DNA from 2 places in the Micrococcus sp. KT16 genome. Region 2 is predicted to be linked to the other one. Evidence: riboswitches for the same ligand, from Rfam matches in the RefSeq annotation. Region 2 holds a riboswitch; the other holds the start of a gene.
The links. A riboswitch is a leader RNA that binds a small molecule or an ion and turns the genes downstream of it on or off. The one in region 2 is predicted to bind S-adenosylmethionine.
Positions count from the first base shown of each region.

Region 1: another riboswitch for S-adenosylmethionine. It lies ahead of DE149_RS01995 (flavin reductase family protein); the one in region 2 lies ahead of DE149_RS04560 (bifunctional o-acetylhomoserine/o-acetylserine sulfhydrylase).

Region 1 is NZ_QNRG01000001.1:420,233-424,633, forward strand. Features, by position in the region: gene hisD (histidinol dehydrogenase) at 1-428, shown strand, start outside; gene DE149_RS01985 (RNA-binding S4 domain-containing protein) at 439-807, shown strand; gene DE149_RS11750 (hypothetical protein) at 855-1,469, opposite strand; SAM riboswitch class IV at 1,661-1,780, shown strand; gene DE149_RS01995 (flavin reductase family protein) at 1,854-2,378, shown strand; gene DE149_RS02000 (cold-shock protein) at 2,617-2,820, shown strand; gene DE149_RS02005 (MFS transporter) at 3,031-4,251, opposite strand; gene DE149_RS02010 (FMN-binding glutamate synthase family protein) at 4,368-4,401, opposite strand, start outside.
Region 2 is NZ_QNRG01000003.1:240,750-245,150, reverse strand. Features, by position in the region: gene DE149_RS04565 (homoserine O-acetyltransferase) at 1-691, opposite strand, end outside; gene DE149_RS04560 (bifunctional o-acetylhomoserine/o-acetylserine sulfhydrylase) at 688-2,055, opposite strand; SAM riboswitch class IV at 2,186-2,301, opposite strand; gene DE149_RS04555 (VOC family protein) at 2,479-3,117, shown strand; gene DE149_RS04550 (CPBP family intramembrane glutamic endopeptidase) at 3,136-4,032, opposite strand; gene DE149_RS04545 (phosphotransferase) at 4,173-4,401, shown strand, end outside.

The DNA.
Region 1 (4,401 bases), on a different contig from region 2:
TGCCCGGGGCGTTCCACGAGGACCAGATCCGCGAGGCCCTCACCGGCCCCCAGTCCGGCGTGCTGCTGGTGCGGGACATGGACCAGGCCGTGGAGGTCTCCGACCGCTACGCCACCGAACACCTCGAGATCCAGACGCGCGACCCCGAGGCCCTCGTGGGGCGCATCCGCAACGCCGGCGCCGTGTTCGTGGGCCCGCACGCCCCCGTGCCGCTGGGCGACTACTCGGCCGGGTCCAACCATGTGCTCCCCACCTCGGGGACGGCCCGGCACTCCTCCGGTCTGAACACGGTGACGTTCCTGCGCCTGCAGCAGCGCATCCGCTACACGGAGACCGGGCTCAAGGAGGTCGCGGACGGGATCGGCGTGCTGGCCGAGGACGAGCGCCTGCCCGCGCACGGCGCCGCGATCCGCGCCCGCTTCGCGTGAGGGGGCGGGCGTGAGCGGCGTCCGCATCGACGCGTGGCTGTGGGCCGTGCGGCTGTACAAGACCAGGTCGGCGGCCACGGCGGCCGTGCGCGCAGGCCACGTGCGCATCGACGGCGAGCCCGTGAAGGCGGCGACGCCCGTCGTCGTCGGGAACCGGGTGCGGGTGCGCCAGGACGGACGCGAGCGGATCCTCGAGGTCACGGGGCTGATCGCCAAGCGGGTGGGTGCCCCCGTAGCCCGGCAGCAGTACGTGGACCACTCCCCGCCGCCCGTGCCGCGTGAGCTGCTCGCGGTGCCGTACCGCGAGCGGGGCGCGGGCCGGCCCACCAAACGGGACCGCCGGCAGCTGGACGCGCTGCGCGGCCGCGACCGACGCTGAGCGTCTCAGTCCTCCCCGCGCCGTCATCCGCCGTCGTGATGGCGGCCTCATGCGGAGGGTGCGGTCAGCACCATCCGGAACGGCTTGTCGTTGTCCACCGTGACGGTGAACGTCATCGGCCCCGCCTCATCCACGGGGGGAGTCGCCGCCGACCAGCCGCCGCACAGCGCCTCCGATCCGGCCATCCAGGTCTTCGTTCCCCCGCCACCCCGTGAGGTCAGGATCTCCGTCTCACCGGTGGCATCCGAAGGACACAGCACGATGACCCGAAGGACCGCACCCTGTTGAGCGTCCACGGTGATCTGCTGTGTGCCCGTCCCGACCGCCTCCTCCAGGACGGACTCCTTCTCCGGGTCGAGATAGCCCGCATCCGGATGCCGGCGCGTGTACTCGACCAACGTCATCCCGTCCTCCTCGAACAGCGCGGCGGGGAGTGCTTCTTCACCGGCGGGTGACGACGCGGACGAACCGGTGGCGGAGGCCGACCGGGTTGCCGAGGGGGCCGCTGACGTCACGGTGACGGAGGACGCCGCAGCGGTGGATGCCTTCGCGGTGGAGGAGACGCTGCCCGGGGAAGCGGAGCATCCCGAGATGGCGAGACCGAGGAGAGCCGCGACGACCACGGCGGCCGACAATGCCGCACGCTTCTTCTCGATGTCCATCCGCATGATCCGATCCCTCTCAGAGAACCGACTGCGGGGCCGCGGGCTGCGGTCTCGAGCCCCCCTCTCGAGTGGCTTGATCCTGGCTGGCGATGCGCGGTGTGTCAAGCATCACATCGGGCAGCTCGGATGACGCCGCGCGACCGCCGCGCTTTGACCACCCCACGGACCCCTCCGTAGGCTGACCCCAGAATCACGAGTTCCCGTCATTCACGGCCCTGGCCGGCGGGACGGCAACCCTCTCACGCAGTAGTGGGGTGCTCCAGGTGATGATTCGGCCCCTCGGACACCCCGACGGGCAAGTACCGCGCCTCCGCGGATCCGGGCGATCCGCGTTCCCGCCTTCTGCGGAGCCGCGCCAGTCATCGGAAGAGGACGCGCGCCATGACCCTGACCCACGAACCCCACACCGCCACGTGGGACACCGACCTGTCCCTCGGCAACCTCCGCTCCGGCCTCTCGGCCTTCCCCACCGGGGTCGTCGCGCTGGCAGGCCTCGCCGACGGCGTCCCCGAGGTGATGGTCTCCTCCTCCTTCGGCGTGGGCATCTCCTGGGAGCCGGCCCTCGTGTCCTTCTCCGCGCAGAACAGCTCCCGCACCTGGCCGCGCCTGCGCCGGGCCGGGGCGATCGGCGTCTCCCTGCTCGCGGCGGACCAGACGCCGCTGTGCCGCCAGCTGGCCTCCCGCGAGGGCGACCGCTTCGCCGGTCTCGACGTGCACCGCAGCCCGCACGACGCCCTGCTGATCGGGGGCTCCTCGCTCTGGCTCGAGACGCGGGTGCACGCCGAGGTCCCGGCGGGCGACCACACGGTGGTGCTGCTGGAGGTGACGGCCTTCGCGGATCACACGGACGCCGCTCCCCCGGCCGCCCTGCACCGCAATCTCTTCCACGGCCTGCGCGCGCTCTGAGCGAACTCCAGGTGAACAATCGGGCCCCTGGTTCCCGGTCGGCGAGATCCGTGCAATGATGGAGCCTGAAGTTGATCAAGCTGTATCCCGCCATCTTCACTGCTCGTCAGCCCGGCATCGCCGGCGTCGATGAGTGTTGGGCAAGCGGTTCAGTCTCGCCGCTTCACCCGCGTCCCACATCCGGGCCGCGGTCCAACACCGCCACCGCACCGCGGGGGCACATCGAAAGGACACCATCATGGCTGTCGGTACTGTCAAGTGGTTCAACGCTGAGAAGGGCTACGGCTTCATCGCCCCCGAGGACAACTCCGCGGACGTGTTCGTGCACTTCTCCGCCATCCAGGGCAACGGCTTCAAGGAGCTCCAGGAGAACGACCGCGTCGAGTTCGAGACCCAGGACGGCCCCAAGGGCCTCCAGGCCGCCAACGTGACGAAGCTCTGATCTTCGCCTGACGCACGGCTTCCGACGCCCCCGGTCCACACGGACCGGGGGCGTCGTCGTGTGTCAGGCGTCCACGCCCCGCCGCGCACTGCGCCGCACTCCGCCGTACGCCCGTTCGACCGCGGCGCTGCGACATCACCGCAGGGCTGCACTGCGGTGATGTCGCTGAGGCGCGGTCCTCCGGGGTGGGCCTCGTCCTGGCCCTGCGCGTCAGGCCGCGCCCCGCCGACCCACGTGGCGACGCAACAGCAGCACCACGCCCAGGGCCAGCAGATACCCGAGCGCGACGACCGCGAAGCCGGCCCGGTAGTCGCCCGTGACGTCGCGCAGCACGCCCATCAGCAGTGGGCCCAGGGCGAAGCCGGCGTACATGCCCATCGAGTTCGCCCCGGTCGCACGGCCGAGCCGCTCGGCCGGCACCTCGCTCAGCAGGCCCGCGTTGATCACCACGTTGGCGCCCAGCACCGTCAGGCCGTGCACCGCGGCGCCCACCCACAGCAGGGCCGGCAGGTCCAGCAGGTCCGCGGCGAGGAACACCGCGACGCCGGCCACCGCACCCAGGCAGATCACGGCCAGCAGGGTGGTGGGCCGGTCTCCGGAGCTCATCCGCCGGCTCCACCCGATCCGGGAGAGCACCCCCACCACCCCGGACACGGCCGCCGCGGCGCCGCCGGCCACGAGCGTCATTCCCAGCGTCTCGACCGCGAAAAGCGGCAGGTAGGTGTTCGTGGCCTGCATGCCCAGGCCGGTGAGGAACGCGATCGCCGCGAAGAACCAGACCGTGGCCGGCAGGGGCGAGGTGTCCCGCCGTCGTCGCCCGCCGACGGGGCCGGTGGCCGGCGGCGGCGCCCCGGGCAGCGGCGGGGCGGCGACCAGCGCGAGCACCCAGAGCGCCCCGATGAGCACCGCGGCCCCCAGCGCGGCGCCCGTCCAGCCGAGGGCGAGGGACGCGGCCGGGAAGAACAGGCCGCCGACCAGCTGGGCCGCCTGCACGCCGGACTGCTTCACCCCGACCCACCCGATGCGCCTCTCCGGCGGCACCACGGTCCGGATGATCCGGTTCGTGGTGGGGTTGGAGATGGCCTGCGTGACGCCCGCGACGGCGGCCGCCGCGTACAGCACGGGCAGGGACGGGGCGACGGCGCCGAGCACGAGCGCCGCGGCGGTGCCGCCGAAGATGATGCTCAGCTGCGCGCGGGCGGACAGGCGGTCGGCGGCCCGGCCGAGGCCGAGGGAGGTGACGGCGGCCGCCGCGAACACGACCGTCATCACGGTGCCGAGCTGGCCCGAGGTGACGTCGAGCCGCTCCATCACGACCGTGGAGGACGCGGAGACGCCGTAGTTGAACAGGGGGCCGGCGCCCATCGCCGCCAGCAGCACCCACAGCAGGGCTGCGGAGGGGCGGCGAGCGACGGGGGCAGGCGGGGTCACGGCCCCAGGCTACGACCCCTCACGCGACGAGGCGGGAAATCCATCTCATGGGCGCCCGGGGGCGTCGTGTGAGGTGGATTTCCCGCCTCGAAAGCGGGGGTGACTGCGGGGACAGGTCAGCCGACGCGGCCCTCGCCGCGGTGCTCACCC
Region 2 (4,401 bases):
TGGTGTGGGCGATGCGCCGGGCGATGCCCAGGCCGGCCACGGGGCCGGGGCCGGGGTAGTAGTCGCCGCCCTGGAAGTCCGGGTCGAGGCGGATGGCCGCCGTCTGCGCCTGCCCCCACGCGATCTGGTCGGCGGAGGAGGCCGCGGTGGCGGCCAGCACACCCACCCCGGCGACGCGCGCGGGGTGGGTCGCAGCCCACTCGAGGGCGCGGGCCCCGCCCATCGATCCGCCGATCACGGCACGCCAGGCGCCGATCCCGAGGTGGTCGGCCAGGCGCCGCTCGGCCTCGACCGCGTCCCGCAGCGTGAGGAACGGGAACCGGGAGCCCCAGGGCCGCCCGTCGGGGGCCGGCGTCGAGGGCCCGGTGGAGCCGTGGCAGCCGCCGATCATGGCGGGGGCGACCACGAACCACCGGTCCGTGTCCACGGCGCGGCCCGGGCCGACGAGGGCGTCCCACCAGCCCGGCGTCGGGTCCTCCTCGTGCGCGGCCACGTGCGCGTCGCCGGTGAGGGCGTGCAGCACGAGCACGGCGTTGGAGCCGTCGGCGGCGAGGGTGCCCCAGGTCTCGTAGGTCAGCTCGACGTCGGGCAGCAGCCCGCCGGTCTCGGTGCGCAGCTCGCCGACCCGCAGACGGTGGCGGCCGCCGCGGGGCAGCGCGGTGCGCGACGGACGCGTGGCGACGGCGGTCATGCCCGCTCCCCCGCGTCGTCGTCGCCGCGGCGAGCGGCGGCCGCGAAGCCGCGCTCGAGGTCGGCGAGGATGTCCTCGATGTCCTCCACGCCGAGCGAGAGCCGCACCAGGCCGGGGGTGACGCCGGCGGCGCGCTGCTCGTCGTCGGTGAGCTGGGAGTGGGTGGTCGAGGCCGGGTGCACCACGAGCGAGCGGACGTCGCCGATGTTGGCCACGTGGTGGTGCAGGGTGAGCCCGTCCACGAACGCGGCCCCGGCCTCTCGGCCGCCCGCGATCTCGAAGGAGACGAACGCGCCCGCGCCCTTCGGCAGGTAGCGCTGGGCCCGCTCGTGCCACGGGCTGGACTCCAGGCCGGCGTAGACCACGCGCTCGACGTCGTCGCGACCCTCCAGCCAGCGCGCCACCGCGGCCGCGTTGGCCACCTGCCGCTCCATGCGCAGGGACAGGGTCTCCAGGCCGAGGTTCACCAGGAACGCGTTGAACGGGGAGATGGCCGAGCCGTAGTCGCGCAGCAGCTGCACGCGCGCCTTGAGGATGAAGGCCAGGTTGGCGCCGAGCGGCGAGCCCACCCCGAGGTCCCGCGCGTAGACGAGGCCGTGGTAGGACTCGTCCGGCTCGTTGAAGCCGGGGTACCGCTCGGCGTGCTGCGCGTAGTCGAACGTGCCGGCGTCGACGATCACGCCCGCGATGGCCGCGGCGTGCCCGCCGAGGTACTTCGTGGCGGAGTGGGTGACGACGTCGGCGCCGTGTTCGATCGGCCGCAGCAGGTACGGGGTGGCCAGCGTGTTGTCCACGATCAGCGGCACCCCGGCCTCGTGGGCGGCGTCGGCGACGGCGCGCACGTCCAGGACGTCCCCGCGCGGGTTGCCGAGGGTCTCGCCGAAGAACGCCGTGGTGTTCGGCCGGACGGCGGCGCGCCAGGACTCGAGGTCGTCCGGGTCGGTCACGAACGTCGTCTCGACGCCGACCTTGGCGAGGGTGTGCTTGAACAGGTTCTGCGTGCCGCCGTAGAGGCTGGCCGAGGCGACCACGTGGTCGCCGGCGCCGGCGAGGTTGAGGATCGCGAACGTCGTCGCCGCCTGACCGGAGGCCAGCAGCAGCGCGCCCACACCGCCCTCGAGCGCGGCGATCTTCTCCTCCACCGGGCCCTGCGTCGGGTTGCCGATGCGGGTGTAGAGCGGGTCGAGGTCCTTGAGCGCGAACCGGTCCGCGGCCACCTGGGCGGACGGGAAGTCGTACGAGGTGGTCTGGAAGATCGGCAGGGCGGTCGCACCGAAGGCGTGCTGGCCGACGGCGACGCCCGCGTGGACCTGCGCGGTGGAGAAGCCCCAGGCGTCGGGGGTCGGGGTGGTCTGGTCGGTCATGGCGGACCCTCCTGAGGGGTTCAGGGGCCGGACCCGGCCGCCCCGCCCGCCGGCCGACGTGCCGATCCGGGAACCGGCGTCGTCGAGGTGCCGGAGATGACCCGGCGCCGTCGAGAGGGGCCGTGGGATCGGCCCGCGCTTGCCGGCGTCCGTTGTGGGGCCGGCCTGGTCGTCACCCGGGGCACCCCACCGCGGAAGGAGGGTTGCCGGTCAGCATGCCGGGGCCTGTTGCTGACTCTCGTGACCGTGCCTCCGAGTGTAGCCCGCCGCCCCGCCACGATTTCGTCACGCGTGTCACACGCGGATACGCTCTCCGCACGGGGCGCCCGACCCGTCAAGGGCTCGACGCCCCGCGACTCGCACCAGGTCAACCCCCGGGGCAGCCCGGGAACGGAGAGGAACAGCGCAGTGCACACCTGTCGCATGGACCACGTGTCCTACGCCGCCGGCCCCGAGGGCCTGGACGCCACGGTCGCCCGCATCGCCGAGACGCTGGGCATCGAGCGGATCAAGGGCGGTGTCCACCCACGTTTCGGCACCCAGAACGCGCTCTTCCCCATGACGGAGGGGCAGTATCTGGAGGTCGTCGAGGCCCTGGACCACCCGGCCTCCCTCAGTGCGCCGTTCGGCCAGCTCGTGCGCGCCCGCACCGAGCAGGGCGGGGGCTGGATGAGCTGGGCCGTGGCCACCCCGGACATCGGCCGGTTCGAGCGCCGCCTCGGCCGCGAGGCCGTCCCCGGCAACCGTCGCTTCCCGGACGGCCGCGAGCTGTCCTGGCGGCAGATCGGCATCAAGGGCACCCTCGCGGACCCGCAGCTGCCGTACATCCTGCGCTGGGCCGACGGTCAGGAGGACATGCACCCCTCGCAGGCGGCCGAGCCGCAGGCCACCATCGAGCACCTGAACATCGCCGGCTCCCCCGAGCGCCTCGCCGAGTGGCTGGGCGGCGAGGACGAGGACGGCCAGGTCCAGGACGTGAACATCGAGTACGTCGCGCCCTCCGGCACCCCGGGGATCGTCTCGGTCACCTTCCGCACCCCGAAGGGTGAGATCACGCTCTGAGCGCGGGGGCGGGGCCGCTCAGCCGAGCAGCCCCGCCCGCGCCAGCAGCGGGTAGCCGACGAACCCGACGGCGTCCAGCAGCGTGTGCGCGATGACCAGCGGCATCACCCGGCGCACCCGCAGGAACACGAGCGCGAACACCACACCCATCAGGGCGTTGCCCACGCCCGGCCCGATCCCCTGGTACAGGTGGTACGCCCCGCGCAGCAGCGCGAGGGCGAGCACGACGACGGCCACGCGGGTCGGCAGGAACAGCCCCTCGGCGCTCGCCCACGACGACGGCACGGCCGGCGCCGGATCGCGTGCCAGGCCCGCGGCGCGCAGCCGCTGCAGATACCCGAGGCGGTCGACGAGCCAGGCGCCCACGATGACCTCCTCCAGCAGTCCGTGCCGCAGCGCGGAGAGCAGCAGGACCGGCACCTGGTACCAGCTCTCGCCGAGCGCCGAGCCGACGATCGCCGTCGTGAGGCCCAGGGCCCGGCCGGCGGCGTAGACGCCGAGCGTGCCCAACCCGATGGCCACGAACAGGCCCAGGCCCCATGCCAGGTCGCGGCCGGGGCGGCGCAGGTCGAGGCCGAGCACCCGGAACGGGTTCCGGCCGCGCAGGTGCATCAGGTGCAGCACGAGGGCCACCGGCACCAGCGCGAACCCGATGCCGAGCAGCTGATAGGTCAGGTCGAAGGCCCAGCGGTCGGCCAGGGCCGGGTTGAGGACGGTGGTCTGCTCGCCGAGCGGGGCCTGGGTGGCCTTGTCGATGAGCTGGACGATCGCGTAGACCGCCGACTTCCCCAGAGAGAGGCCGAGGACGATCGCGATCTCCCACCGCACCGTGCGCGCCGAGGGGGCGGGCAGCGCGGGGGCGGGTCGGACGGCCGGGCCGGCCTGGGAGCGGGACGTGCGCGGGGTGGCGGGCATGCCCCCCAGTATCCGCCCGCCCCCTCTCCCCCGGGCGCTTTCGAACGTGAGGTGGGGCCTCTCTCCCGTTCGAAAGTCCCCATTCCCCCGATATCACGTTCGAAAGTCCGGGACGGCGGAGGGCGGGTTAGCGTGGTCGTGTGGTCTCCCCGCCTGCCCCCAGCGAGCTCGAGCTGGTCCACCGCGCCCTGCAGCACCTCCGCCCCGGCCTCGACCCCGCCCTCGCCCGCCGGCTCCGCACAGCCGACTGGGCCGCGGCGTCCGTGGAGGAGGGCGGGCAGTTCCACCGCGTGCTCGTGCTCGAGGACGTCGGCGTCCTCCGGATGACGCGGGCCCACGAGGTCGGCGCCGCCCCCGCCGCGCGCTGGG